2 regions of the Ruminococcus sp. HUN007 genome follow, and region 2 is predicted to be linked to the other one. Evidence: riboswitches for the same ligand, from Rfam matches in the RefSeq annotation. Region 2 holds a riboswitch; the other holds the start of a gene.
What was found. A riboswitch is a leader RNA that binds a small molecule or an ion and turns the genes downstream of it on or off. The one in region 2 is predicted to bind cyclic di-GMP.
Positions count from the first base shown of each region.

Region 1: linked by a shared signal. The riboswitch ahead of CC97_RS18935 (transglutaminase domain-containing protein) and the one ahead of CC97_RS01790 (hypothetical protein) in region 2 are both predicted to bind cyclic di-GMP.

Region 1 covers NZ_JOOA01000002.1:1,734,593-1,750,481, forward strand. The annotation lists gene CC97_RS18935 (transglutaminase domain-containing protein) at 1-2,222, opposite strand, end outside; cyclic di-GMP riboswitch class I at 2,349-2,437, opposite strand; gene CC97_RS11680 (glycogen/starch/alpha-glucan phosphorylase) at 2,994-5,399, shown strand; gene CC97_RS11685 (polysaccharide biosynthesis C-terminal domain-containing protein) at 5,476-6,885, opposite strand; gene CC97_RS11690 (hypothetical protein) at 7,280-7,819, shown strand; gene CC97_RS11695 (DNA-deoxyinosine glycosylase) at 7,946-8,440, opposite strand; gene CC97_RS18940 (substrate-binding domain-containing protein) at 8,500-12,063, opposite strand; gene CC97_RS18945 (substrate-binding domain-containing protein) at 12,091-14,892, opposite strand; gene CC97_RS11710 (cohesin domain-containing protein) at 15,117-15,889, opposite strand, start outside.
Region 2 covers NZ_JOOA01000001.1:402,278-418,166, reverse strand. The annotation lists gene CC97_RS01840 (ATP-binding protein) at 1-58, shown strand, start outside; gene CC97_RS01835 (transposase) at 401-2,158, opposite strand; gene CC97_RS01830 (hypothetical protein) at 2,179-2,550, opposite strand; gene CC97_RS18440 (GNAT family N-acetyltransferase) at 2,737-3,501, opposite strand; gene CC97_RS01820 (hypothetical protein) at 3,982-4,323, shown strand; gene CC97_RS01815 (AraC family transcriptional regulator) at 4,590-5,096, shown strand; gene CC97_RS01810 (IS1380 family transposase) at 5,231-6,553, opposite strand; gene CC97_RS01805 (hypothetical protein) at 6,712-7,038, shown strand; gene CC97_RS01800 (hypothetical protein) at 7,073-8,230, shown strand; gene CC97_RS18435 (competence protein CoiA family protein) at 8,249-9,181, shown strand; cyclic di-GMP riboswitch class I at 9,269-9,344, shown strand; gene CC97_RS01790 (hypothetical protein) at 9,432-9,647, shown strand; gene CC97_RS01785 (hypothetical protein) at 10,012-11,742, shown strand; gene CC97_RS01780 (hypothetical protein) at 11,803-12,429, shown strand; gene CC97_RS01775 (DUF262 domain-containing protein) at 12,741-14,483, shown strand; gene CC97_RS01770 (class I SAM-dependent DNA methyltransferase) at 14,495-15,889, shown strand, end outside.

The DNA.
Region 1 (15,889 bases), on a different contig from region 2:
AGCTGTACATCTGAGAATGAACCTTCACCTAAAAGGTAGAGTGCAAGTGTTGTAAGATCTGAAAGATCCACTTTGCCGCTGCCGTCGAGGTCGCCTGTAGCTGTTTTATTGAATTCTTCAGGTTCAGATGCAGCTGTGATCTCTGTTGTTTCAGTAACTGCAGGTACTTCAGCTGCTGTTTCCGCAGGATCTGCAACTTCAACTGCTGATGTGATCTCAGCTGTTGTCTCAGAAGCTTTTGTTTCGGAAACTGCTGTTTCGGAAACTGCTGTTTCGGAAGCTGCTGTTTTGGAAACTGCTGTTTCTGCAGGAGATGCTGTAACTTCAGAAGTCATTGCTTCTGTCAGGGCCGGAGCCTCAGCTGTTGTTTCAGCTGGTACCTCTTCCTGAGGCGGCTTAACCGGAGCCTGTATTATAGGGTCTTCAGGAGCCTGAAGGTCCCACAATACCAGTGCGTAGCTTGCAGACTGATCAAGGTCCATCTGAAGTTTGCCGTTTGAATCGACCATCGATGTATTGACCTTGTCCATTCTGGATCCAAGCCGGTCGTAACTGTAGAGAACAGCGACATTGTTTATGTACTGTGCTCCCAGTGCGTAGTTTATGCTGGCCTTCAGACCAAAGTCGCCTTCGTGCTGAAGATCCAGTTCAATAACTGATTTGCGTTTATCAGCGATTGACGATAACATTTCCTCAGGGATAGTTCCCTGGTCTTTCTTTATTTCAAGATTAAGATCATTTGCCTTTTCAGCAGTTACATCTTTACCCTTTATGTTCCAGCTATAATCGCCGAGGTCAAGGGAAATTCTGATGTTTCTGTTTCTCATTGCATCGATGGCTGCTGCCGGAAGGATGCTTTCTGTATCTCTGAAATCAAAGTTTGCTGATGAACCGTCTTCCATTTTATTTATGGAATCAACGATCGTATCGATAATGCTTACTTTCTTCTCAAAGCGTACATCAAGAGCTTCATACAGTGTTCCTTCATCTGAAGGTTCCTGCTTGATAACTGCGTATACTGTATTTCCGTCAAGTTTCAGGCCGTAAACATATCCGTTTGTATCATATGGATTTACATAGCACTGACTTTCCTTTTCGGAACCGTCAAGATTCATCTTGTAAATGTTTGTCGGCGAATTGTAGTAAACCTTGTCACCTGAAATGATCAGGCTTACATATTTGCCTTCCCAGTATGCTGAATACTGTCCCCACACGTACCAGCGCTCGTCACCGAGGCTTACGAATTTATCAACTTCGCCTGTGGATTCTGTATATCTGCTGTATTCACCTTTGTTATCGACGAAGTACCACTGGTCTCCGCGTGTGAATATCTCAGTGCCTACTGTCTGCCAGAAAGCGTGATCGTATTTTTTCGAAGTGGCTTCAATACCCTTGCTGTCCCACTTGTCATGAATATAATTTCTTCCCGCTTCCGGATTGGCTTTTCTGATCTCATCATCTGAGAGCATGAAGTATTTATGATTAACTCTGCCCTTGGCATCAGGAACCGGATCATCCCATGTAGAATCAACGTGATACCATTCATTATCAATGTTTACAAGATTCCACGCATGATTCATGTCGTAGCTTGTTACCATTATGGATGAAATTCCGACCTTGTCAAGAAGCATGTTGTATGCCTGTGCATAACCTTCGCAGACGCCGTTTTCGCATATGAGAATATCGTATGCAGATGAACCGCCGTCTCTGTCAGGCAGTGTTCCTTCAGTATCGTACACCGTATTAAGTACGAGATAATCATGAAGGTTAAGTGCTTTCTGAAGTTCGGTCATTCCCGGCGTTACTGTTTCACTGACTACAGCGTCTATCTTTGCATTCAGCTCTGTCATAAGAGCCTCTGCTTCTTCGCGTGTATTGGTATAGCTGAATTTGACCTGTCCGAGGATCAGGTTTCCGTCTGCTGCGTATACAGGCTGGATCGAAATATGATCTTCAAAGCCTATGCAGAACATTTCAGGCATCTTTCTTACATAACCGAGAACCTCGCTCAATCTCGAAAGATTGTCCTGATCCGGAGCCATTTCAAACTTACTTATGTCAATGGCCGTTTCGTAATTCTGCAGTCCCGTTTTCAGCGTTTCGCTCAGGCTCGCGATCGTGTCATCCGACGAAGCCAGAACAAAGAGCGGCGGAGCTGCAAAATTGACAGCAACGGCGGCCGACAAAAGGCCGCTCATAAATTTTGCAAATCCTTTTTTCATAGTGAATCCTCCATTTCCCTGATTCTACTCATTAAATTAACATCAAAAATTAATAAAAGGCTGATACTTATGGTATCAGCCTTTTTTTCCAACCATAAACGTCCGTTCTTAAAGGTCGTTTAAAAATTGTGCAGCTGGCTGTCATACCCTTTTTATTCGGTTTAGACCCGTTAGCTTTGCGTCCCTGCCTTTCAGCAGGTTTGCCCAATAATTAAATTTTTCTATTATATTCAGTGAGTAGTGAATTGAAAAGTCAGATCATTATGAATCATATGCGAAAATTTTAGTACGACGGAGGAGTAAGATGTTAGCAGATGTTTAGGTCAGATGAAAATAAATATGTGAGCCTTTTTGGAGGCCCGTGATTTATCTTCTGTACACAGTATAGCACTGTGGAATACCGTTGTCAATAGTTAATATAAATTTTTCGTATTCATACTTCCGATTTGTAGATATGCACACTTAAGACGAGAATTCTGTATGCAAAATACCGTCTGAATTTTTAACCTGGATTAAAAATATGATTAGAGCCCGTAAAACCGGCGTTACACTATTTATATTATAACAGATTAATTCACTTTAATTTGTGCACATAAAACTATTGAATTCAGGCTTTAATTCGTGTATAATTGTATGTATAGTGATTTTATACATATCACAGATTATAATTAACCGGTATCGCATGTTATCTATCAGATTGACTAAAACACATCAGTCTGTATTTTAGTCAGGGGGAAACAGACATAAAGGGCCGGAGAACGGAGAAAAAAGATGAAAAAGATGACCAGGGATTATATCAGACAGGAACTTGAAAAAGTCCTGAAGACTGACTACAACATCACACCGAATGATGCTTCCGACGCTCAGGTGTACAATGCACTTTCTACTATTGTAATGCATTATCTGAGTGAAAAGAGAAACAGCTTCAACAACAAGATCAACTCAGAGGGAAAGAAGCAGGTATACTACCTCTCAATGGAATTCCTTATGGGACGTTCGCTCAAGACAAGCCTTTACAATCTCGAGATCGTTGAGGATGTAAGAAGCATTCTCAAGGAATACAAGATCAACCTCGATAAAATATATGAAAACGAGCCGGATGCCGGCCTCGGAAACGGTGGCCTCGGAAGACTTGCAGCCTGCTACCTCGATGCCATGGCTACACAGTGCATTCCTGCCATGGGCTACTCGATCTGCTACGAATACGGTATTTTCAAGCAGAAGATCGACGAAGGCTGGCAGACCGAGCTTCCTGACAACTGGATGCCGGGCGGTGACGTATGGCTCGACCCTAAACCGGAAAAGGCTATCGAAGTTCACTTCGAGGGCGAACTCCACGAATACTGGGACAGCCAGTACCACCACATCTCACACCAGAACTACAGCACAGTTATCGCCGTTCCGTGTGACATGTACGTTTCAGGCTACGACAGCGAAGGCGTTTCGGTTCTGAGACTCTGGACCGCAAAGTCACCAAGCTTCGACATGGCAATGTTCAACCAGGGTGACTACGCAAAGGCACTCGGACAAAACAGCATCGCAAACGCTATCTCAAAGGTTCTTTATCCTAACGACAACCACCTCGAAGGCAAGTCCCTCCGACTCAGACAGCAGTACTTCCTCTGCGCAGCTTCGATCGGCGACATCGTTACAAACCACATGTCCGTTTACGGAACACTGGAAAACCTTCACGACAAGGTAGCCATCCACATCAACGACACACATCCTACCCTCGCAATTCCGGAACTCATGAGAATTCTCCTCGATGACTGCGGATACACCTGGGACAAGGCATGGCATATCACAAAGAACACATTTGCATACACAAACCACACTGTAATGGCTGAAGCCCTTGAAAAGTGGGATGTAAACCTCCTCAAGAGCATCGTTCCGAGAATCTTCTCCATTATAGTTGAGATCAACAACAGATACTGCGCAAAGATCGCAAGCCTTACAGAAAACAACTACGACAAGACAAGCCGTATGTCCATCATAAAGAACAACACCGTCCACACTGCTACTCTCTGCGTTGCAACAGCACACAGCGTAAACGGTGTTTCCAAGCTCCATTCCGAGATCATCAAGACAGATGTTTTTGCCGATGAGCATCAGCTTTATCCGTACAAATTCAAGAACGTTACAAACGGTATCGCGTACAGACGCTGGCTCTACCAGTCAAATCCGGGTCTTACAAAGCTTCTCCGTGACAAGATCGGTTCAAGCTTCCTTAAGGACGGCAGCGAGCTCAGCAAGTTCACACTCTTCAAGGATGACAAGTCCGTTCTCGACGAGCTTGCAAAGGTAAAACGTGAAAACAAGGAAAACTTCCTTAAGTACTGCAAGAACTACTGCAACCTCGACTTCAAGATCGATCCTGACAGCATCTTCGACGTTCAGGTAAAGAGACTCCACGAATACAAGCGTCAGCACCTCAATGCACTCAACATCATCGCTGACTACAACTATCTCCTCGAACATCCTGATGCCGACTTCACACCTAAGACATACATCTTTGCAGCGAAGGCAGCTCCTGGCTACTATCTTGCAAAGCAGATCATCAAGATGATCTGGAGCATTTCACAGGAACTCAGAAAAGATCCTAAGATATCTGAAAAGCTCAATGTATACTTCCTCGAAGACTACAAGGTAACTCTTTCCGAAATACTTATGCCGGCAAGTGATATTTCCGAACAGATCTCACTGGCAGGTACTGAGGCATCCGGTACAGGTAACATGAAGCTCATGCTCAACGGTGCGATCACACTCGGTACTCTCGACGGTGCAAACATCGAGATCAAGGAAGCTGTAGGCGATGACAACATCATCATCTTCGGTATGAACGCAGCTGAAGTTGCAGCAAAGAAGCATGAAGGATACAATCCGAAGAGCTACTTCGAGTCTGACAACACGATCAAGATGGCTGTCAACCGCCTGTACAAGGGCATAAACGGCTGTGCGTTCAACGAGATTGCAAACTCACTCGTAAACTCTGATCCGTACATGGTACTTGCTGACTTCGAATCATACCGTGAAGCTCAGAAGCGTTCAACAGAACTTTACAACGACAAGTACACATGGCTTAAGATGTCTCTCTGCAACATTGCAGGTGCAGGTATATTCTCAGCTGACAGAGCTGTTAATGAATATGCAAGAAACATCTGGGGACTTAATAAATAATTATATTTTTCAGCACAAAAAGCACCGTAAAGATGAAGAATGATCTTTACGGTGCTTTATTTTTGATTAATATGTTTTACGCATCTGCGGTACCGCCGTCACGGTGCAGAAGCTTTTTTGCTGTCTGGATAAGCGAAGGTGCATTTACTGCGCACGCTGCAAGGAACCCGATAAAGAGCCATACTTTCATGAACGGCGCATCAATGAGTATGATAACGGCCATGAAAAGAATGATTCCGGAATTGATAACAAGCTTTTCCCATTCAACCTTGTAGCCCACCAGAGCGCGGGTATCCTTAAGTCTGATAAAAAAGCAGACAACGTAAGCAGTCATGGTAGCAAAAGCCGCGCCCTGAACGCCTACTATCGGAATAAGAACAAGGTTCAGAAGAATATTTGTTATCGCAGCTATGCCGCTGGTATAAAATGATTTATCATTTCTTCCGGTTGCATTGTAAATTCCGCTTAAGAAGTTGCAGAAGCTCTGCATGAGTGACGCAATGATAAGGAACGGAGCCATTTTATATGATTCCCAGAAGCTTTCACCGGTAAGCAGTTTCGTAAGCCACTGAATGAGCATCATTATTCCGGCCGATCCCACAAACATCATCGCTGAGTACGCACTCATGACCTTGCTGTAGTACTGACGGTATTCATCCGTACCGTACTGTGTTATGGCCGACATCTGCCATGCTCTGAAGAATATTACCGAAACAAATGATATCAGTGCCGGTATTTTATAGGCACAGGCATAAAGACCGTTTATATCTTCTCCCTGAAATTTCGAAACAAAGAACAGATCTGAGGAGCTTACCACCCACCAGAGTACTGCAGTCGGAATAAGCGGTGCACTGTAGCGGCACATCTTAACCCTGAGTTCATGATCATATTCGGATAATCTGAAATCCTTTCGGATGTTTCCGAAATAAGTAAGGAATAATATCGACAGCAGGTCTGACATGACAATACTGAGTATGTATCCGGCAATATCAAGTTTGAACACCACAATGAACAGCAGCGTAAACAGTACAAGCGACACTGACGAAAGCAGACTGTCGACCGTATAAAGCTTGATGTAATCCTTGGCTTTAAGATGCTGCTGCTGGATCCACCTGAATTCCGAAGTAAACATAAAGGCCATCATAAGTCCCGTATACTGCCTGAACCCGGATATCGCCGCAACTATCGCAAGAACTATCATTCCGGCAGCCATGCTCATGAGTGAAAATGAAACAGCTGTGGTATACACTTTTTTTCTGGAAAGCGTTTTGTCAAGACCAAAGCGAAGCACACTGTCTGCCAGACTGAGCGACGCAACAGGTCCGATCAGGTTTATAAGAGTCCGTATTTTTTCTCCGACTGAGTAAGAATCTTCCGCCATATACGACGTAACAAGCTTCAGGATCAGAACGCTGAGTATCTTCGAACTGAATGAACCAAGCGAAAAGATAAATGTATCAGATACGAGTTTTTTATATCTGTCCAAATTTCTCCCCCGTTTCTTAAAAAATAAAATACACTTCTATTATATCAGACATTTTCAGAAAAATAAATACTTTTGCGCAAAATATAGCAAAAGTGATGCCGGCAGCTCGGAATTTTCATGAGGCGTACAAGGTAGTTGTCGTCCGTTGGACGACAACTGCTATTATAATTGGCAGCCAAAGGCTGCCCACCTTTTCTGAAAATGTGGTGACTGCGGCACAATTGAATAATGGCATCTGTCTATTTATAAAATCATCCGCAAAACATATAATAATGCGGATGATTTTGTTAAACTTACTTATTGACTTTTACGTGAATATGATATATAATTTAGAAAAACATCCGCAAAACTTATTAAACTGCGGATATTTTATCTAAAGTGAAAGGAGAACAGAATGAAAAGCCGTTCAGAGTGCCTTAAAGAATTGGGATCAGATTATATGATTCAAAAGAAAATAAGTTCAGGCGAACTTTTTAAAGTTGGTAAAGCTGTTTATTCCGAAGATAAATATGTACCTGAAATAGCAGTACTGTCATTTTTATATCCTAATGCAGTTATAACGATGCGAAATGCGTTTTACATTTATGGTTTAACTGATGTGATACCGGATGATTATGATCTTGCAACTGATCGAAATGCTGCCAAGATAAAAAACGAGCATGTTAAACAGTATTTTTATCCTGTGAACTTCTTTAATCAGGGAATAGTTCAGATTGAATATAAAGGATATCCGGTGCGTATTTACAGCAAAGAACGTATGCTTGTAGAATTGCTCAGATATAAAAACAAACTTCCTTACGATTATTACAAGGAAGTTCTTCTGAATTACAGAAAGTTGATTCTGCAGCTTGATATTCAGGCTGTTCAGGATTATACAATGAACGCACCGAAAAGCTCAAAAATAATGGAAACACTTCAGTCTGAAGTATTGTGATAAAGATAGCACGCCGCAGGCGTTCCTTTCCTGAAGCAGGTGGTGCCTGCGGCACTATTTACATAAACTAACCCCCGGCATCTGAAATTCACTCAGATGCCGGGGGTATCGTTATATTCTGACTTATTAGTCTTCTGACTGGGCAACTTCCTTTATGCACTGCCAGGCTTCTGTAAGGAGTTCGAGATTCCAGGAAGCGTTTGCAGGGCTTGTTGACGGAAGGCAGACTGCAGGACGGTTCGTAACCGGACGGGTATACTTAGTGTAGTACTGGAAAGCCGTTTTTCCGTTTACGTAGATCGCGTGTATATCTGACTGTGCAAGTATTATGTTAATATCATTCGGTGTGACATTTTTTATGCTGGCATCAGCTGAGCCTTCTATTTCGCAGGATGCTATAACATCCCATAAGGCTATGTGATTTCTTAAAAGGAACGCCTTCTTTTCTTCGGGCGTCTGCGGAATATCCTCTTCAAATATGGAAGAAACCACTTTCCAGAAACGGTTTCTTGGATGCCCGTAGAAAAAGCCTGCTTCCCTCGACTTTACCGACGGAAAGCTTCCGAGAATGAGTATTCTCGATGCCTTATCGTATACCGGTTCGATCGGATGAGTTATCATAATAAAATCCCCCTTGTAAGTTGTATTTTTGTTTTAGAAAAAACTGATCAGGTTGTCAATCAGCCGACAAAATAGCATGCATTGACCCAGCAGTATCCGTCTGGCGAATCAGCATCCGTAATTTTATACCACTGCTCTCCGTGTGAATAGCAGAATTCTGTTGCAGTGACTTTAATATCCTCCTCGATCATTTTAAACGGATCCTCTGCATCGAATTCCATAATAAATGAATCGTTATAACAGCCGGCTCCGCCGAACGACTTACCCATAAGTGTGAGTTCCATCGATGCCGGCATATCGGTGATCGGTATGTATTTTGAATTAAATGAATATGACGGATATGCATGGCTTAAAACTTTGTCTCTTATCCAGCCGTAATACCTGCCGTCTGCGTCCCAGCACTCGTACCACCATTCTCCGTGTGACTGACACTTTGTTCTTGCAATAAGTCTGCGGTATTCTGTTATATGATCAGTTATTTCAGTTTCCGGATTTTCTGATGTTTCTGAAATATATTCATCTGAATACACAAATATATCATCTCTGTTATAACCATACGCATACAATTCCACCGGACGTTCGTCAAGGAAAAGGAATTGATGCTTTTCATAAAACGCATACTCTTCTTCATTAAAATCCGGCTTTACATTTCCGGATGGTATCCAGCCATAATAATGATCCTCATCGCGGCATTCAAACCATAGTATTCCGTGGGAACTGCAGATGTGTGTGATCTCTACCGGTGTGTCAGCACTTACCTGCAGATAAACCTCCTCAGGACCGTAGTCTGTCACATAGTTTGCCTTGTAACTGTTTACAGCATCATCATTTCCGGCGCTGACTACAGCATTTTTCTGCCATTTGCGATCCATTACTTCTGCCTTATTCGGAATAATATACTTCATATTCAGCTTTTCAAAATCTATATCCTCCGTATAGAATTTCGCATCGTCATCATACAGGAACACTGTTCCACCGTCAAGATTTATATAAGCGATACTGTAATCGTGTCCGTCATATTTTTTAAATTTCTCTCCGAACACATCTGATTTCTCTATTGGCTCAAGCGTTTCAGGATCAAACATATAGGTAGTCAGTATATTATCAAAATCCGCCGTATCAAAGATGAATACTGTAACCGCATTTATATCTGTATCTATTACTGCTTTGCGGAATACAAGCCGTTCCTCTCCGACAGTTACATGCACATGATTTTCATCCAGTTTTCCGATTTCCGGATAATCCTTCGCATAAAGCACCTTCGTTTTTTCCAGAGCTTTTTCCTTAAGCTGTTTTATCGTACTGATTTCTTCCTGAGTATTCTTATCAAAGTACTTTGTATTCATTGTTTCAGGCATTTCACTAATAAGTAAATCCCTGCCGCTGTTTTTATCAAATATTTTCACGTAACCTTTTTTATAATCGACATTCATCAGAACGCCGGATTCATTATACTCTTCAAAGTCTTCTCCGAAAATATCGGATAACTGCAGTCTGTCCAGCGTTTCAGGATCGTACCAGTACTGGTGAGCTTTATCTATCGATGCCACATTGAGATGCAGCTCGTAAACATTCAGGCTGAACTCTGACTTAGTTTCTTCAGGTTTATGAATGGTAACAGCATTACGTCCGACCGGGTATTTCGTCTCTGCAACATACTTCTCATAGATCTGTTCCATTACCGCATTTCGTTCCTTTATTTCCTCTGCTGTATGGAAACGTGAAGTATAGTCAAAACGGAGTTCGCCGTTCTCATCATATTTATATTGTCTTTCCCATTCAGGATAAGTACCTTCGTCAATATAAACATCATACCGGTTTTCAGTATTATATTCAAGCAGTTCCCTGCAGTCGAAATATTCGCCTGTGATCATACTGTCGATCAGTTCCATATCATCATAGTACGAAATGAAAGGGACGCTCAGATCATATTCAAAATACGGACCGTCCTTTTCCACGATGAAATTATCAAAAGAGAAGTTATCCATCTTTCCCATAAGGCCTATATAATCTGTTTTTATCACATCGCTGCATTCTGTGGCCAGTATATCAGCTGTCCTGCCGCTTACCGCAGGTACGAAATCAGTATCTTTATAGAACAAATCCGAGAAGTTTTCCAGCTTTTTACCGCTTTTCAGATCGTAATTTAAATTATATACGCCTTCCAGTTTAACAGTACGATAATTATATTCTCCGCCTTTTCTGAAACATATATTCATTATACCGTTGAAAATCGTAACATCCATACGCCAGCTTCCCGGAATTACACAGGCTTTATCACCGAATACAGTTTTATGAATGTCACTGTTTATCTGTTTCTGCAGTTCCTTGTTTTTAAGCCAGAATATCTGAGACTCTCCGTCAGGCATACCATTGTTCCATGACACACTCCACGCCAGTCTGGAAAACTTTTCAGCTGGTTTGTAGTCTGCCGGCTTTTTCTTACCGGTTCCCTTCGCATAATAAGGAATGAACTCTTCCGGATATTCCATATCACATACCGGGACATAGCCGCTCGCAAGCACTGTCTTCTGACCTTCCTCAGAAACAGCCCATTCTGCAAACTCCTTCGTATTCTGTGAAGCCTTGTCTGTATAGACTATCGATGTACTGCTGAGAAGAGGATAGCTTCCGTCAGCCATAGTCTCCCTTGAAGGCTTTACACCGTCAACTGCTATAAACTTTGTATCTGATGAATTTTCGTACATCTGTGCTGCATAGGAATAAACTGAATAGCCGATGGCATCAGCAGCGTTGTCGTAGACCGCAATTCCGTCCATAAGAGATGACATCATTCCCAGAACCAGTGTTTTCGGCGGATCCATAAGGTCATAGCCCTTCATGAATTCGGTCATGTAATTCTGGCTTCCTGAATCCTTGTTTCTCTGGTAAGGAATTATCTTCGCATCATTTCCGCCGACTTCCTTCCAGTTGGTGATCTTTCCGGAATAAATATCTCTTATCTGCTCACTTGTAAGTGAATCGACCGGATTGTTCTTGTTTACAACGAAAACGAAACCTTCCTTTGCGACCGGTACGAAATTCAGCTTTACTCCTGCTTCATCCGCCATTTTCTGCTGGTCTTCCGAGATCGGCACTGTAAATATCATGTCGTTTTCACCGGAAAGCAGCATTGAAAATGATTCGTGGGTCTTATGATGTTCGACGAGAAGCTTAGCGTCACTGTATGGAACACCGAGCATCTTTGATTTGAATCCTGCTTCGAGAGGGATAGCTGAAGTGGAACCGTCCATTTTAGGCACACTTTTGTACGCCCAGATCTTTGACTGTTTTAAAATATCGCTCTTTACAGCGGTAATATCCACTCCGTCAACCAAACCGTCACCGTTGACATCGATGGCGGATTCTCCGGTACTGTAAAAGCCCTTTTCCTCAATAAGGCTGTTTTTATATCTCATAAGATCAAAAACATTTATAACACCGTCGCCGTTTATATCGCCGGGCTGCCCTCTTTCAGACAGTTTTTCCATAATAGAAACAGCTCTCTGTCCCTCTTCAGTGGAAGTATCCGGCTCAGCTGAAACCGTAACCGCTCCTCCGCATGCGATCAATGTAAAAACCATTAAGATTGTTATCTTTTTTCTCAGTGAATGTTTTTTCATATTGTTCCTCTTTTCATTATCACTCATTTATTCAAGAGTGAGATCTGATTTTTTAATCCAGCCGTAATAATCTCCATTGTCTGCATCAAAGCAGTCATATAACCAGCTTGATTTGTAACATGCCCGTTTGATCAAAACATTTCTTTTTACTTCGACCTTCCGCAGTGCTTCTTCAGCACCTTTCTTCAGAATGTAATCATTCGTGTATCCGAATACATCACCTGTTTTACTGCCGGTAACTATACCGGATAAAGGAGTCTCGTATTCTTCATAACGGAAAAAGCGGTTGTGCATGGTACAGTCTTCTTCGCTGATCCAGCCGATATATTCATCAGTGTTTCCATCCCAGCATTCATACCACAAACTGCCGTGTGACTGGCACAGAGTCTTTATACTGACGTAAAGATTCTTCTTTATCTGAGATAAGACTTTCTTCTCGCCGTAATCAACAACATAGGACTCAGGATAAACATCTACCGTTTTGTCGTCCATCAGAATTCCGTACGGAATTTTATCCTGCTTCTCCGTTTTCGCCTTTATCTGATCACTGTACAGTATACTTCTGTCGAAATTATCAGTATCAAACGTTTCCTCATGTTCCGTGTAATGATAAAACGTTTGTTCATATTCCGTGAAAGGATCAGACAGTCCGAGCAGAGTAACTGTACCGGCACCAAGATCAATTTCGTATATTAAACAGTCATCATACTTTTCAAATGATTTTCCGAAAATATCTGAAGGTTTTATCTGCTCGCCTGTATCGCCGGAGAACATATACGGAGTATTGGGCAGTCCGTCCACCTTCCCGTAATTCACACGGAAATAATTCATTTCATAATGTCTGTCAACTATGATATACGATGTATTTCCTTCCGGGCGCAGAGCTTTTGCTTTTTCGTAAACTGTATCATAGAGCTTGTTTTCTGCCTTGATTTCCTCATCAGTATGGAAACGGGAGGTGACATTCACACGCGGTTCACCGTCATCACCAGTAACAATTATAGTTCTCCATTCCGAAAACTCGCGGTCTTCCAGCGAAAAAATAAGATTATCCATGGGTCGGTTAGCTTCATCGACAATGTTTCTGCAGTCGTAATATTCACCTATTATCATACTTTCGAACAGTTCGTCAAAGACAACCTGATATGATAGTCTCGTTTCTTTATCATAATAAGGCCCATCTGCATCAAAAACTATATCTTCAAAACTGAATTTGGCTGGTTCTCCAAGAACGCCAAGAAAATCCGTTTTAATATCCTTGGCATATATAGTACGCTCGTTTAATTTTTGGTTAATAGCAGAAACAAAATCTTCATCTTTATAGAAATAATCTGAAAGCTTCTCTATTCTTACACCGTTTATCGCGTCGTAATTAAATTCAAAATTATTTGATAAGTAGTAATTACTGAAACTGATGTTTATATATCCGTTAACTGCATGAAGGCTCATGTGCCATATTCCTTCGAGCATATCCTGACCGTTAAACACCGTTTTACTGATATCATCGTTTATCATGTTCTGGAGTTCTTTGTCTGCAAGCCAGTTGATTGTACATTCTTCGCGGGACAGAGGTTTTTCGTCATATGAACTACGTCTGTAACTAAGCTCCGAATATTTCTTTGCCTGCTTGTAGTCCGCCGGCTTTTCCTTGCCAGTACCCTTGGCGGAATACGGCTTAAATTTCTCCGGATACTCCATATCTTTTAACGGAACATATCCGCATGAAAGAACAGTTTTCTGCCCTTCTTCAGATACTGCCCAGGCGGCAAAATCCTTTGTATTCTGAGATGCCTTGTCAGTATAAACTATCGATGTGCTGCTGAGAAGAGGATAGGTGCCGTCCGCCATAGTTTCTCTTGTAGGCTTTATACCGTCAACTGCAATGAATTTAGTGTCAGATGAGTTTTCGTACATCTGTGCTGCGTAGGAGTAAACTGAATAACCGATAGCATTTTCGGCATTATCGTAAACCGCAAGTCCGTCCATCAGAGATGACATTGAGCCAAGATAATATTCCTTAGGCGGATTCATAAGATCATAGCCTTCCATGAACTCTGTCATGTAATTCTGGCTTCCCGAATCCTTGTTTCTCTGGTAAGGAATGATCTTTTCGTCGTTTCCGCCGACTTCCTTCCAGTTTGTTATTTTACCTGAATAGATATCTCTGATCTGCTCCACGGTAAGGGATTCGACCGGATTGTTCCTGTTTACTACGAAAACGAATCCTTCCTTTGCGACCGGTACAAATGTAAGTTCTCTTCCCGCTTCTTCAGCAGCTTTCTTCTGATCTTCCGAGATCGGTACTGTGAATATCATGTCGTTCTCACCGGAAAGAAGCATCTGGAATGACTCGTGGGTCTTGTGATGTGATACGAGCAGTTTGGCATCAGAGTACGACACTCCGAGCATCTTCGATTTAAGTCCGGCTTCGAGCGTTATTGCCGAAGTGGATCCGTCCATCTTAGGAACGTTATCATAGGTCCATAGCTTTGACTGTTTTAAAATATCGTTCTTTACTGCACCAATGTCTTTTCCGTTCACGGCGCCGTCACCGTTAACATCGATGCGTTCGGCTTCATCAAAACTTCTTCCTTCGACAATGCTGTTCTTGTATCTCATAACATCAAACACATTGACGATACCATCGCCGTTAATATCACCGCGCTGTTCCTTTTCAGAAAGAGTTTTTATAAGTTCTTCCCGCTCCTGCTGCTCACGTTCCTCGGACCAGTCAGCGGATACTATCCCGGTACTTCCGAAGACCATTCCTGAAACAAGCGCCAGCAACACGGCTTTACGCCTTATATTCTTCAGGGCTCTTTTTCTCATATTCCTTCCCCCTTATTTGATATTTTTCATCTGTACAGGTGCAAACAGAGAAAATATCAGTTATATCCCCAAATGACCCGCACGCTCTTATACATAGTAAATTATATCATAAAGCAGAGTATAAAATCAATATATCGTGATGATTAAATACAAAATGCCCGCTCATCCGTGCGTTACGAATGAGTGGGCATCGTTTCAGTTACAGCAGTAACAATTGTTATTCTTTAGAATAAAGAAAAGATAAACTTTGCAACATCTGTAATTACATTTGTGATATCTTCAGCGATCTTCTCAACTGCCTTTTCGTAGCTGTTTTTGTGATCATTTCTGTGGTCATCATGCTTAGGAGCTGGTGCGTGATCGTGTTTATGGTCGTGTCTGTGATCAGGCTTAGGATCTGCCGGACCTGCAGGGCCGTGATGTCCTGGTCCAACTGGCTTTTCAGGTTCTTCGATAACCGGAAGTTCTTCAGCCGGAGCCGGTGTTTCTTCTTTTTCTGTTACTTCAGGCTGTTCTTTCGGAACATTTTCCTCATTTTCTGATACTTCAGTCTGTTCTTCAGGTATAGTTTCTTCTGAAGCACTGCTTACCTTGATAAGCGCCCCGCGGAACTCAGGTTCATTGTAAATAATTTCATTCGTTACATCATCGTATGCGCATGCCATTCCGCCGTATTCAAGAACAGCAAATGGAAGCTCATAATTTCCGTCTTTCACATCATCATTAACCTTAAGTTCAACAGTCGCAAACACCATATCTTCATCTACGTTCCCCAAAAGACTGCTGTAAATGAAAACAGCCATTTTACTGTTTTCAGCATTTCTGTAAACATTCAGGCTCACATCTTTGGTTATAGTGATGCCATCAGCATAATCATCATCCGGATCGTCAGCATCTCCCGGCTCAGCACTTAATACCGTGAACTTATCCTCATCAATTATGAAGTAACCTAAAGCTCCGCAGAAAGGCTGCTTTATATCAGTTGCTCTGATCTTTA
Region 2 (15,889 bases):
AGAAGAATGGAAAGCTTTTTATAATCGAAATGAAGATATGGCGGGGACCGCGGTATAATGCCGAAGGCGAACAGCAGATATGTGAGTATCTAGATTACTTTGGTCTTGAAAAAGGATATATGCTGAGTTTTAATTTCAATAAAGATAAGGAACAGGGAGTAAAGGAAATAAATATTCACGGAAAGAAACTTATAGAGGCTACGGTCTGAAAAAACAATGGCTGCTGCGCAGCAATTATAATAGTATGCCGAAGGCATACCGATTTGTCAAGTACTTTTATCAGAATCTATCGTCTGATAGTAAAGTATTGTTACTATTCACGACCTAATTTTCCCAGTACAAAAGAAAACAACACCACTGGACCGGTTTTATTACCGGCCTGGTGGTGCTGTATTTTTTATTATTCACATTCAGCAAATATTTCTTCGACAGTATATGGGTTACCATCACATAATCTTGTTAATGCATCATATTCGTTGATTCCATTTCTTCGGCATGTTTCAATGTATGTACGAATCATTGCATAGTTATTTGCTGTTTTTGAAGATGCGAACTGACCTGACACCTTCATTTTTGTTTTCGTCCCACGTAGTGCTCGTTCTGAGAGATTATTTGTTGTAGGCAGACTGAAATCATATACCCAGGCGAAGTAATTGCTGCGATATTTTATGATTCTGCGTATCAGAGCGCGTTCCGGACCGCCTGAATATTTTGATGTATTCGCTTCTGCCAGCGTTTCTGCTCTTTGCAGAAGTTCTGTAAGCTTGCTTTCAAAATTTTCAAGATATCCATCATCAAATCGTGTTGTTCCTGCTTGTATCAGATTCTTTCGGTCTTTTATCGTTGCTGATATCAATGCTTTTATTTCAAGCAGTACTTCATGATTGGTTTCATCTGCAAGTTTCTGAAGATCGCGCTGCAAATGTGCATTACACTCAATATTTATGAACACAAAACGTTCATTGTAATTGATGCTGTTATGATCATGCATAACAGATGTTTCAGCAGAAAGATTTTCAAGTATTCCATCCAGAAGAATTCCGTTCATATCTTTGTTTTCATGGGCTGCAAAGAACGCGATTCTTTCGTCTCCGTAAAATCTCAGGCAGATTCTTTTGGTATCGGCGTAAACCACGGTATCATCCCAGTAAATGAGCAGTCTTTTAAGTAACTCCCTTCGCAAATCATTATGAAAAACTGCCAGTGCTTTGGCGGCTCTGGCCTGTACTTTAGCTACATACCCTTCACTCGGACTGATCTCTCCGTTTGTTATGCCCTGAAAGAATACAGGAACCTTATTTATTGACGAATTCATAATATTCAGCAAAACAAGTATCATTGCCTGTACGTTTGCTCCATATCTTACTTTCGTTCTTTTTTCAGGTGCCGTTCTGCTGATCACCAGGGTCCCGCAATTCTTACATTTGTAGACGTAATACTTATGCTTCACCCTCTTTACTTTAACTTCTACTTCTATTTCATAGCGATTTTCTGTTTTTCCGGTATATTCAAACTCATCTTTTTTGCATTTCGGACAACAGTCATCTTCAGTTAAACAATGTTCCGTTATATCAGTTATTGCTTCTTCTGCAGGTGGTTCAAGCTCTGATCTTTTATGCCCTGTTTGGCCTCCTTTGGAATTATCGGTTTCTTCTCTGCTGTTTGGTCTTGCTTTTGATTTCCCGATTGGTGTCTGCGATGTAGGCAGAGATGTATTGGTTCCATCTCTGTCCTGTACCGCTTTCATATGCCGGATCTCGGCTTTAAGTGTTTCTATTATGGTGTCTTTCTCGTCAAGTGCTTTTTGATATTCTTCGTCCTTCTTAGCAAGCTTTTTTTGATACTCACAGAACAAATCATAGTTTTCCTGTCTTAATTTACAGATTGTATCTATCTTTTCATCAAGCTCTTTGGTGTGATTTTCGCATTCAATTACAAGCTGTTCATACCAGATATCGCGTACTTTCTTCACTGCATTTTTTGATGACCGAACTTGTCTGCAAAGCTGTTTTATCCGCCTCTGATATCCAAGATATATGAGATGATGATTATGCTGCAGTTTTTTATATCTCTCACCATTTTCAAATTCTTTTACCAGACGTTTAAGTCTTTTATTTTCATATTGTAATGATGTATTGATAAAAAACTGCCTGTTCATAGCTTGCTTCCTGTTCTGTTTTATTTCTGTTCCAGCGCTCTTTCTGCTGATTCCTTTATGTTCAGTAAGTGATTTTTAAGAATAGCATTTTGTTTTTCAAGTTCGCTGATTCTTTTATCTTTCTGTATACTTTCTTCTTTTAGTTTTTTTATGATTTCCTTGTAATCCGGTTCTGCTGTTACCTTCGTTTCAACAGTATTGCTATTTGATTCTGATTTAGCCTTTCGTCCCGGCTTTCCTGTAGACGGTATCAGTTCTCCCGTTACCGGATCTTCCACTCCAAGATACTTGCGTATTGGTCTTGATTGTTTGGTTACAGGGTCGTAGTGTGATGTTGATTCATAAAGAACCACTCTTCCGGTTTTCTTATCTGTGTAGCGTACAATCGACATGATTTCAGCTTCCTTTCTACACTTGGTACTTATTATTATATCACATACCAACGAAAATGTCAATAGTTTTATTGGTATCTATTTAAACAAATACCACTATGCTTTTTTGTACTTTTTTTACGTAAAAAAACAGTGCTGAAAACATCGCATTTTCAATGTTTTCAGCACCATTATCATTTTTCTATTTTACATTATTTGGCCGTGAATAGTAACAAAGTATTCTGAATGTTTTACAAATCCTAATTTTTCAGCTATTTTTTGTGATGCTGTATTATTTGCATCACACGACCAGACAGGGCGCTTGTGCTTTTCAAAACAAAATTGAATCATTTTTTCTGCTGCAGCCAGCCCAAGTCCCATGTGACGAAAATCTGAAACTGTTTCAATTCCGATGTCAATTTCATCTCTGCTTACAGCAGCCGAAAAAGCCCATGAAACAGCTCCTTTCTGATGCATGACACAATAACCCATCCCATGATTCAAAAATTCAGAAGCATCTCTCCAGGAAAAACGAGGTGTAATACGTCCCTGTAAGTTATTAAACATATCCTCATTGAATTGACATATCTCGTAATCTGGGCTTAGTTCACTGCTAATAATAGGATTATCCAGAGGATATTCAAAATTATATCGCTTTCCGAGTACAATATCATGCTTGTTTCGGAAAAATTCAATAACTCTCGTATTTGCTGAGAACAGTATAAAACGTCTTGGCAGATCATTGCATGGGCTTAAAAACATATTGTAAATCGCTTCAAGAAAGCAGTTGCTGCAAGAACCATAAAGGAAAGCGAATCCGCTATAGTGCCAGATCAAAACAGAATCATCATCTTTGTAGATGTCTCCATACTGATTCATTTCTGCAATTGAGAGCGGATAAACTGTGCCGCACGGTGTTTTTTCTATTTGCTGTATGATACTTTGGTATGATGTTGGATTCAGCTTTTCCATATGTCTTTCCTCATGAGTTTTAAATTATGCGAGTGGTTTTGCAGATTGTTTACATTACCAATTATACTATAACTATTCGTTATTTTCAATCAGAAATAGTACGCCGAAGGCGTACCGAATAAATGGATGCGCCTGTGGCGCGATAGAAAAATCTGCTCATGGCTGAGCAGATTTGAACAGTGGCAGTTAAGAAAAGTTTATACATATATTTTAAAATGTAGAATAGTAAAGCTAACGAAATAATTTACTGACAACTGAAAATCAAATAGAATTCTTGTTCCATTTCACTAACTTGCTTATAATGCTAAAAAGCAGTCAAATTACCATGCGTAAATCTAAATGCGTACGATTTTCGTAAAACAATTAAAAATAATACCTTTAACAAGTAAGAATGTTCCATTTACATATTTCCTGTTGTGTATTATGATTAATAATACAATGTTTGAGTGTATCTGCTAGATACACAGAAAGGACTACATAATGAACAATGTATTAAAAAAAATCTCTGCAATTGCTATGGCTATGACACTTATCGCAGCTGGAACTGCAATTGACAAAAACAACAATTCAGTTGCACTACAGAACACGGTTCATGCAGTTGCTAATCCGTCATGCCCTAATCATAATCAGCATATTGAATTAGTAGCTACCGTTACTACACCAAACTATACAGAAACGGAAACAAAATATTATATTGAAGATTGGGTTCGATTTGAAACCACATATTATAATACTGTGAAAATTTACAGGTGCCGTGTTTGTAACCAAACATTTAATAAAGTAACCAAGCACAAGGTAAAAACAAAGATGATAATATTGTAATAAACTGAAACGTTCAATAGGTTTGATAATATTAATTATTAAGTTCCCTAACATTTTAAATTGATGTTAGGGAGCTTTTGATTTTCCTTGAAATAGAATTGTGTCAATGTCCTGATAATGACACAACGAATGTGGTATAATAATCTTAAGTAGATTCACTTACGTGAAATAATTTGTTTTTGTTGATTCTTATATACTATCTGACAAGAGTTAAAGAGCTTAGCGTGGTATAATGATGATACCAAAACAAATTCAGGAGGTTCAGCATGGATAAAGTAAATATTTTTGATAAGGTAATGAATATCATTGATGAAAATATCAGAAAAAATTTCACTGAAATCAAAGAAGAGATTTATGCTGTATCTGGTTATTCAGAAATGCAGTTTACCAAGGCAATATCAATTTTCTCTAACGGAGTTGACACGCTACGTACTTATTTTAAAAAGAGGAAAGCTTATTTTGCTGCCAAAGAACTTGTGGATTACCCAGAAAAACCTATTGCTGAAATCGCACTGGAGTATGGTTATGCAGATCAGCCAAAGTTTACAAATGAAATGAAAAGATATTACAAGCATACCCCTAAAGATATCAGAACAAACCAAATCAGACTTGAGGACAATAGATTTCGTTTATCTAATTTTAAGGCTCCTTCTGAAACAATAGGGAAAAGACTTCAGGATGCAATTGATGGGATGATTAATGAAAATACATTTTCAGAAGATGATTATTCCCGAATAATTCACGAAACTTCGGAACGCTGTGAAAAATTATGAATTTCTAAAAATCAATTTTCAAAAGTGAAAATTCGGAATATTTGCCACTATAAAACAGTTCGAGATGGTACACCTATCCTGTAAATATATTTTTTTTTGATTTTTCGATTTTCAAAATACTTGGTTTTCCACAACTATTCATTCAGCTGTACATAAAGCTGTTGAATATTGATATACGTTTCTATAATATCGCTCTTGTGTACGCAATTGCTGCAGAACTTAAAGTATTTGTATCTGGACTTGCATACAATTTTTCCTGCTACTTTGAATATAGCCATACGTATAGTATTGGCATTACAGTTTCTAAGTCTTTTACTCAAGGCAAATCTTCTAAACAGATTGAAGATGTTGTATGCAAGCGCATGGATAAGAAATCGGTTAGCGTTTACAGTCATCGACTTACTGCTGACATGTCGGAATCCAAATTCGTTCTTACCTTCCTTGATGAAGTTTTCCATAGCACCGCGTTTACAGTATGCATTGATGAGCTGCTGCGCTTCGCTTTTCATTGAAGTAACAACAAAGGTGTACATGTAAATCATCTGGCCGTATGGTTTTTCAATTTTGAAAACAACACGTCTCGGGTGTTTCCACGAGGAAGCCTGATATTCGAATTCTCCGTATGTACATGCATAGTCAAGCGAATTCAAATCTACAGCTGTTTTCAAATCTTTAAGTTTAGCTTCTGCGAGCTGTCTGAGTACATTATTTTCCTTCAGCCTGATTACATAGCTGATACCATACTTTTCACAAAGATCATATATTTCCGGAGCGGCAAAACCGCTGTCTCCTCTGAGCATACAGTTCATATCAGGATATGATTCAGTATACTCTTTGAATATTGGTTCAAGAAAATCTGCAGCATCTTTACTGCAGTATTTTGATCCTTCGCGTAATTCAGCTCCAATGAGGTCTTTGGTTAATGCATCATAGCATAGTAATGGATGATATCCAACGTTCTGATAATGAAAGTTGAAGGCTGTGCCTTCCTGATTCCCATAAGTATCAAGCAATGTTGAATCCAAGTCAAAGACTATGAATTCAGGTCTTTTAATTGCATAAGCTATTCTTCTTAACTCAGTCAGTATACAGTTAAGCTGCTTGATTGTAGTTCCATCTGCGCGGCTGAAAAATCTTGACATTGATGACTGTGAAGCAATGCGATCCTTGTTTAGGGAAGTTGTGAGAACATGTTCATGAGCAAGCTCATTAGCATCGTAATCGTTGTAGTATGAAAGAAAAATCTGTGAAATTGCCTGATGAAGATTATCTGCGTCAGTGTGAAATCTAACAGCGGAATCTTTTGTTTTAAACAGCTGAAACAGCTTTTTTATACCTGTTACATGCATGAATTCTTCTATCAAAAGGGCACCGGAATCTGACGTTAAATCGCCACCATCGAAATTAAATTTCACAGAACTATTGAATTTAAATGAAAAATCGCTTATACTATTAATCATGAGAGCTTCTCCTTTGTTATTTTGTTGTTTGGCGATTTCAATTATAACAAATTTGAAGCTCTTTTTCTATACCATAGCTTCACTTTTTAGGTGAAACATGAAAAACTTTTTAAATTACATGATTATGTGGCTGAAAAGAGTTTCTTTATGCCGCGATGAATAATTCAGGTTATTTTTTTGAATTTATCAGAGCAACTGATGAATATGGTTTTGATACATCAACATGTCTCGCTATTTCAGAGGTGTCTGAAAAGATAGGAGTTCCTTTCGGAATTCTTCTGAATCAATGCTTTATTACAATGATAGAGTATCAAAGTGATAATAACTACATTGATTTTAAGACTGAAAAAGCAATAGAATGTGGTATTACACCTGAAGAACTTGATGAAATCTGTGAGGAATTCGGCTGTGAATACTATAACGTAAACCCTATAATGGCTGAGATGCATAAAAAAGGTGTTGATCATTTAACACTTGGTTAATTTACAAACACTTAAGCATTGAAAGGCGGTAATAATGATGCTAAAGAATCCATTTGCTTTGCGTAACGAACAGATAATAATGATTGAAGATGTCCCTCTTGAAGAAAGAGGACTTGATTGTAATTGTATTTGTCCTGCCTGCAGAGAACCATTTATAGCCCGTATGGGAGAGATAAAAGTTCATCACTTTGCCCACAGCGGAAAAGGCTGTAATGAACTTAATGCGTACATGATGGGCTTGTATATGATTGTGGATGAGTATATTAAAAAAGGAAATCCAGTCCTTCTTCCAGCGATTAATATAATCTATCAGAAATCTGAGTATTCATTTATTACCGAAGAAAACATCTATGATAAAATAAGAATCACTTCTGAAGACGTTAATGGTTCAAATGTAATCAACTGTACTTCAAGAAAGCTGATCGTTTTTGAAGAATCAGAAATCATAAGTAATGATGGCAAACCGGAAGCAATTATTGCTTCCTGGCATGACCACAAACTTGCTATAAGAATTACTCCACCTGATACGGCCTGTGCATACGGGAAAGTATCGAGATATAAGGATTATTCAACGCTTGAATTAAATCTTAGCGGTGAAGGCACGAGAATCCAGGAATGTACTAAGGAAAAGCTTTTTGAATATCTCCGCAGAAACGAAAGAATTTATAACTGGCTTTATAATGCACATGTGGAAGAACAGTTTCCTTTAATAATAGAACGTTCAAAAATTTACTATAATGAACAGCAGGAGAAAATACGAATAAGGAACGAAAAAATAGCACAGGAAGTCAGAGAACGTGCGTTGCATGAGAAAATGGAACAGGAAAAACGTGAGCGTGAAAGATTAGAACGACTTAAAGCGGCACAGGAAAAGGCTGCAAAAGAAGCACGTGAGCGCGCAATCAGAATTAATCAGGAAAAAGCAGCAAGACAAGAAAGATTCAAGAACTCATTCCGTACTGAGCGGCTTAAGAATCCGGACAGAATTATCAATTACTGGGTGAATGATATTCAAAAAAGAGATCCTGGAAGAGATGAAATAGGTTGTATTGTTTGCGGTAAAGATAAGCTGCTTGAAGAATTTATGTCTACAGGAATCATTAGCAATGTATTTACCGGAATGTGTATTGATTGTTATGAAGAAATTTCATCAGCGCATCTAGAGAATCTGTGGGAAAACATATATGATTAATTCGAGGAGGCGATATAATTGTTTAAAGCTCTTGATGAAAATAAAAATGAGATTTCAATTGAAAAAGCGGCGGGTACTGAAAAATACTTTTGTCCGGTTTGTCATGGTGCTCTGGTAGTAAAAGCAAAGAAATCAGAAACTATTACGGCTCATTTCGCTCATAAAAGCCGTAAAGAATGTGATACATTTTCACATGATATGTCTGAATGGCATAAAGCCTGGCAAAATAAGTTCCCTTTGAAGAATCAAGAAGTACCTCTACCTTTCGAGAATCCGTGTCATAGAGCTGATGTTCTGGCATACGGGTATGTAATAGAATTTCAACATTCGCCTTTATCAGCCGAAGAATTTGATGAACGAAATAAGTTTTATACTTCAATCGGTAAAAAGGTAATTTGGGTATTTGATGTGAATGAAAAATATAATTCCAAGTGTTTTTCAAAAGTGGAACCAGAATATATATTTGATGGATACCGATATGAAAACGGAGAACAAAAGAACAATTGGATCATAAAAGAATATAGAGTTGCTACTGCTTTTCATGCCATTTTCGGTTCTCCTGACGCATGTGACTCCAATGGTATCGAGTATTTATATGACTGCAATGACAAGTTTTCGTCTAAAAAAACATATGAATGGAAATGGAAAAGGCCTTTAAAGACGTTTATTCACTATAACCCTGCTGTGGATAAAAATGTTACTGTTTTTCTTGAATTCTATCCTGGAAAACTTGAAAAAGTTATCTGGTGTGATGATGAAATAGACAGTGATGTTGCTTCGTATATTGCTGAAGATCTTCATGGAAATGGAGAGAAATATGATGCTACTTCACAAGCTTTGTACCTTGAATATCGAGACGCTATAGCTCAGAGATCCTGTTTCAAAGCTTTTTCGGCAACTGAATATTCAGTTAGTGATTTTCTTTTGGAAATTAAAAATAAGTTCCTGTAAACGAGAAGAAAATTTTATATCGTACAGCGCGAAAACAGAACTTTTATTTTCTGTTGACTGATTCGTAAAAATAAAGTATAATAATAATTAATAACAAGGCAAAATGCACGAAAGTGTATGACGCAAAGCTATAGGGACTGTGGGGTGTCAGCCAGCTGCAATATTTATACGGACTATTAGCACCTCTTTTATGGGGTGCTTTTTGTTAGCGGTTTAGACATTGCAAATTCGTTTATTGGGAGGGATAACCATGCCACGTAAAAAACGAAAAAATATAGAAGCTATGAAGAATAGTAATGGCATTTATGAGGTGTTTTACAAGCAGGTTGAAAAAATTAACGATTCAGAGAAATTTGATTGCTCCAAACCTGGATACAGAGAAAAAATCAAATCGTTATGTAGCACAGTTTATGATGAGCAGGCTGAAAAAAAAGCGAATGGAATATCAGCAGAATTGTCCAGATGAACGTTGGTTTGAAAAATACAAGGATATGAAAATTGATGCTCCTTATCGAAACAGAAGAATCAAAGCTGAACTGGAAATTCTGATCGGGATTACTGAAAAGTTTGAGGACAAGTATCCAGACTTTAGTATTGAGCGAGAATTATGTGGATTCTTTTCATCTACACTGACAAGAACTCCTGAAACTATAGATAGTCAGTGCCATTTAACCTTAGCTGCTTCAATCTTTATATTAGATTCTCTACTGAAATCAAATAATTATGACCGAGCAGTTTACTTCATTCCCCATGATGAAAGAATTAGCAGTGTTGATCTTCCAGACAAATTTCAGGATGCTGTTTTCTCGAATGATGTTATAAAAGGAGTAATGTATCTGATAAAAAATCGTCACGGTTCTACAGAAACATTCTGGACACCTGAAACAGTTAATATTACATGTGATAAATCTGATTTCTGTGAGTACGGAAGCTACATAAAAGACACTGATGACGTTGAAGATTATATTTCTCTTTCTGATGAATATTATCAGGATGCTGAAAGTTTATCTGACAGTCAGCGATATTATGCGCTGATTTCTTTTATTCGTCCGGAAATAATTGAACGTGCAGTAAACAGAATACATAACTTCAGTTTCGATTTTTTTGATATCATATTGGAAAAAGTTGCAGAGTGCAAACAAAAAAGCAGAGAACTAATACCAAAAATAAAAAAGGAAATAGCTGTTCTTGAACAAATTAGCAGTAAACCTGACAAAGATATTGTCCAGAATAGTATTCTTTTTTATAAACCTGAAAATAGATTTGCAGAAGATGACGATTATGATAAATTCGAAGAAGACGAAATATCACGGATTAATTCGAAAATTGACGCTTACTTCGAAGAACTTGAAAGACTTAAGTACCAGCGAATAAAATCATGCTATGAAATTTATGCATCGATGGCTGTGGTTATACAGAAGACAGAAGAAAAACGTGTCAGAAAATTCGGCATAAATAATCCTTATGAGATTATATTTGCATTTCTTTATCTCATTGATATAGGTGATGATCTTGCATGGATTCCTCAAGTTCCAGATTGTATATGTGGATATGCTTCGCAACTGCTCCCTTGGTTTGCACTGCGAAATGATGAAATGTACGATCTTCTGGATGAATCTTTTTGTACAGAATCTTTGGATGAAAAGAATGGAAAAAACATATCAGAAACCGAGAATTTATATGATGATGACAAGAATTATGAAGCAGATTATGATTTAAAATATAACGACGCATACATTTGGCACCGTGTCGGGCTAGATATTCAGCAGGATAAATTAGATCCTCGTAACATTGCTCAGATACTCTATTCTGATTCGTATATTGTTCCGCCAAGATTTATGAGCAGAAAATTTGAAACAGTCGAAGCGTTTATTGATTCAGGATTTAGCCCTGAAGAAGCAGAAACCCTCCGATTTTATAAAGGATTAATACGATCAGCAACTGCCAAATATGATTTTCATAATGTACTGTACACTGAAGAAAGAATCAACGCCCAGAAAGCTGAAGATAAAATTAAACCATCTGTAAAGGAACTAAGCGATATTATTGCCCTCAAGAATAAAGAAATTGAGGAGCTTAACAGTAAACTGTACTCATCAGGAAAAGAAGTCGAAAAGCTTAATGAAACGATCAGAAAGATGAAGGAGCAGTCTTCCGAGGAAAGCCAAGAACTTTATGAACTTCGTGAACTGATTTACAAACTTCAGAATGACAGCGAAAATGATTCTGATACTGAGGAAACAGGTGTAACATTCCCATATAAAACTGCTGAAAGAGTAGTTGTTTATGGCGGACACGCTACATGGCTGAAAGTGATTGTGAAGTTGCTTCCGAATGTAAAGTTTATTGATCCTTATGATACACCGGATGTTAATCTTATAAGAAATGCTGATGTTGTATGGATGCAGACAAATGCAATGCCACATAACAAGTACAGTAAGATAATGGAGATAGTCAGATCAAAGAAGATACCTGTAAAGTATTTTGAATATGCAAGTGCTGAGAAATGCGCCGTTCAGCTTGCTCAGTATGATAAAATGAAGATGGCTTCTAATTTGTAGTAAAAAAGACAGAAATTCTATTGAATTAATGAAACGATTATTAGCAGGAGGAATCAAGTTATGAAAAACGCAGAAAAAGAAATACCTCGTCCATCTATCAAGCAGGTTGAAAAATATCTTCGTGACTGGGACAAGGCAGATGATATGCAAAACTATTATCTTCAGGAAAAAGCACTTGATAAGTTATTCAAGGATTTTTGTCCTGAAAACAAAGATCTGTCAGAAATTCTTTTAAAGGTTGCAACTCTGAATGATTTTTACAGCACTAATATTTATTCTGTAAATTCAGTTGCGAAGCATATCTTATCACTAAATATTGATAAGCGTCTTAATAAGGCTGATATGACATTAGTCTCAAATTTACAGAAAGTTACTGTGAAAGAAGGTGTTGTGAAGAATTTCTATTCTTTTGCAACAAAGTACTGTAGCCATCATTCTCCTTTGGAATATCCTATTTACGATATCTATGTTGAAAAGGTTTTGTGTTATTTTCGAGATCATCATGAGTTTTTTACGTTCAAGAAAAAGGATCTGAAAAACTATGAGATGTTCAAGAAAGTCATTGTCGAGTTCAGGAAATATTACCGCCTTGAAAAATTTGATCTTAAGGAAATCGACAAATATTTATGGCAGCTTGGGAAAAAGTATTTTCCAAAGGATTACTCTAAGAAAAGTAAAAACGAGTAAGTAAAGTGATAGTATAGATTAGGTTTGAGTGAATCCCTGACAATTCGTGTTGCCAGGGATTCTTTGATAATTCACATTTAAATTTGAATAAAATCATAACCACTCATTAAACGTAAAAATGTTATAGTTCTATTGAAAATTTGATGAAATTATGTTATAATAAATGATATGGTTATGTGCAAATTTACCTAAATTGATTTGCTGACTTTCAATGTCCTGACAATAGGACTATGAATTATGATACGATATAACCAAGGGGTATTATTAATGATTTTTAAATCGCCATATTACGGCGTTGAAAGGGGTATGTAATGTCTAAACTAAACATTGATCAGAAAATAATCAAAGACTTATTCAGTGACAAAAAATCGGATTTCTTGATTCCGGATTATCAGCGTCCTTATGCCTGGGGAGAAAAAGAATGTCAGACATTATGGGATGACATATTTGCTTTTGCTTTTCCGGAGGATGACTGTGATAAATTTGACAGTGATAACGATGAGTATTTCCTTGGACCAGTTGTAACTTTTAAAAACGAAGAAGGAAAAATGGAAATCATAGATGGTCAGCAGCGTTTAACAACGTTAATGCTGTTACTCAGAGCGTTCTACGCAAAATTCGGAAACATGCAGAGTGATAAAGCAATTAAAACTGCAAAGATTATTTCACAGTGTCTCTGGAAAACAGATGAGTTCGGTGAACCTGATAAGGCGAAGCTTAAGATTAACTCAGAAGTAGCTACAGATAATGATAAGCAGGAATTTCTTGATATATTGAGGACGGGAACGGTAAGTGATAATAATAAGAGCGTATACGCTAAGAACTATCGTTTCTTCCAGAAGCAAATCAGCGACTTCATTAATGGTTATCCTGACTTTTTCTCTTTCTTACCAATCAGAATTCTGAATAACTGTGTTTTGCTTCCGATTGAAGCTGAGTCTCAGGATACAGCTCTTCGTATTTTCTCAACTCTTAATGACAGAGGTAAACCGCTTTCAGATGCTGATATTTTCAAAGCGCAGTTCTATAAGTATTATTCATCTTTAGGTAAAAAAGATGAATTCATTAAGAGATGGAAAGATCTCGAAGTTCTCTGTAACGACATATATCATCCGATTTCCGGAACACCTATGGATGAAGCATTCACAAGATATATGTACTATGAACGTGCAAAAGCAGGAGTTAAATCTTCTACAACTGAAGCGTTACGAAAGTTTTACGAGAGAAATAATTATGCTTTGCTCAAAAAAGAAGAAACTTTTGAGAATTTGATCGATCTCGCAAACTTCTGGAATGACGTTGCTAAACAGGATGATCAGCGCTTCTCGGATAGAATTTTACGTCGCCTGTTTGTTTTAAACTATGCTCCAAATGGTATGTGGACGTATATTGTTTCGGTTTATTATCTGGTGAACAGAGATCAGAATGGCATTCTTGAAGATGAAAAGTTTTATGCTTTTCTGAATCGTATAACTGCATTTATCTGGGCATATGCTGTTGTTAATCCGGGCGTTAATGCTCTAAGAACACCTGTTTATGCCGAGATGATTAAAATCATAAATAATGAAACAGTAGATTTTTCTGATTATTGTTTTGAGACGGCAAATACAAGAAACAAGTTCGATAACTACGCTTTTGGAAATACAAGAGCGATTACAAAATCAATGCTTGTATGGTGGGCATTTAATGATAACGCTCAGCAGCTTATTGATATAAATACTGTTTATGAGATCGAACATATTTACGCAAGAAAGAGAAATGAAAACGAACCTTTGAAAGATAGTAATAATATTGAAAGTCTCGGAAACAAGGCGATTCTTGAAAAAAGAATCAATATTAGAGCGTCTGATTATAAGTTTTCAGATAAGAAGAAATATTACGTCGGTTTTGTAAACAGTAAAGGACAGCAGAAAGAAGCAAGTAAAGTACATGAGCTTGTTGTTCTCGGTAACAAAGCAGATTACGACTTTACTGAATCAGAAATTGTATCAAGATATAATCTGATAATGGATACGTTTATGGAATATCTTAAATCAAATGATTTATTGAAATAAGGAGTTTAAAGATGGCAAAGGCTAAAGCTGTTAAAGAAGTCAGCATGGAAGAGGCGTTATGGAAATCAGCAGATAAGCTTCGTGGTTCAGTTGAACCCGCTGAGTACAAGCATGTTGTTCTTAGTCTTTTCTTTTTGAAGTTTGCAAGTGATAAATTTGTTAAGCAGAGAAATTCAATCATAGAAAAGTATGGGGAAAAGTTTGCAGACAACATTGCGTTCTATACCAAGGACAATGTTTTTTATTTACCTGAAGAAAGCAGATGGTCATATATTATTTCTCAGGCAAAGCAGGATGATATCGCATTAAAAATTGATACTGCACTTTTCACTATAGAAAAGAACAATCCGGCATTAAAGGGTGCGTTACCGGATAACTATTATTCACGTCTGCATATTGATACAACCAAACTTGCCTCACTGCTTGACGAGGTAAATAAAATCAATACTGACGATGAAGAGAATGATATCATCGGACGAGTATATGAATATTTCCTTGGAAAGTTTGCTCTTGCAGAAGGTAAAGGCAAGGGAGAATTCTATACCCCTAAATGTATCGTTAATCTTATTGCAGAACTTATTGAACCGTATGACGGAATACTTTACGACCCGTGCTGTGGTTCAGGTGGTATGTTTGTTCAGTCAATCAAGTTCGTTGAAGCACATAGCGGTAATAAAAAGAAAGTGTCTATCTACGGACAGGAATATACCAATACAACTTTCAAGCTTGCCAAGATGAATCTTGCTATCAGAGGAATATCAGCTAACCTTGGTGAAATGGCTGCGAATACATTTACTAACGACCAGCACAAAGATTTGAAAGCTGATTATATTATGGCGAATCCGCCTTTCAATCAGAAAGAATGGAGAGCAGATACAGAACTTATTGATGATCCGCGCTGGAACGGTTATGAAGTTCCGCCGACAAGCAATGCAAACTATGGCTGGATATTGAACATAGTATCGAAGTTATCTCAGAATGGTGTTGCAGGTTTCCTTCTTGCTAACGGTGCTTTATCTGATGATGGTACAGAGCTGAAAATCAGACAGCAGCTTATTGAGAACAATCTTGTTGAAACTATCATTATTCTTCCGAGAAACCTTTTCTATACTACAGATATAAGCGTTACTTTGTGGGTGCTTAACAAAAATAAAAAAGCCTGTGACGTTGAAAAGAACGGCGAGACTGTTCATTATCGTGACCGTGAACGTGAAATTCTGTTTATGGATCTACGCCAGATGGGTAGTCCGTTTGAGAAAAAATACATTGAACTGACAGAGGAAGACCGAGCAAAGGTTACGGCGACTTATCATGCATGGCAGCAGAAAGGATATGAAGAAACATATCAGAATATCCCTGAATTTTGTTACAGTGCTTCTTATGATGAGGTTGCTGAAAAAGGGTTT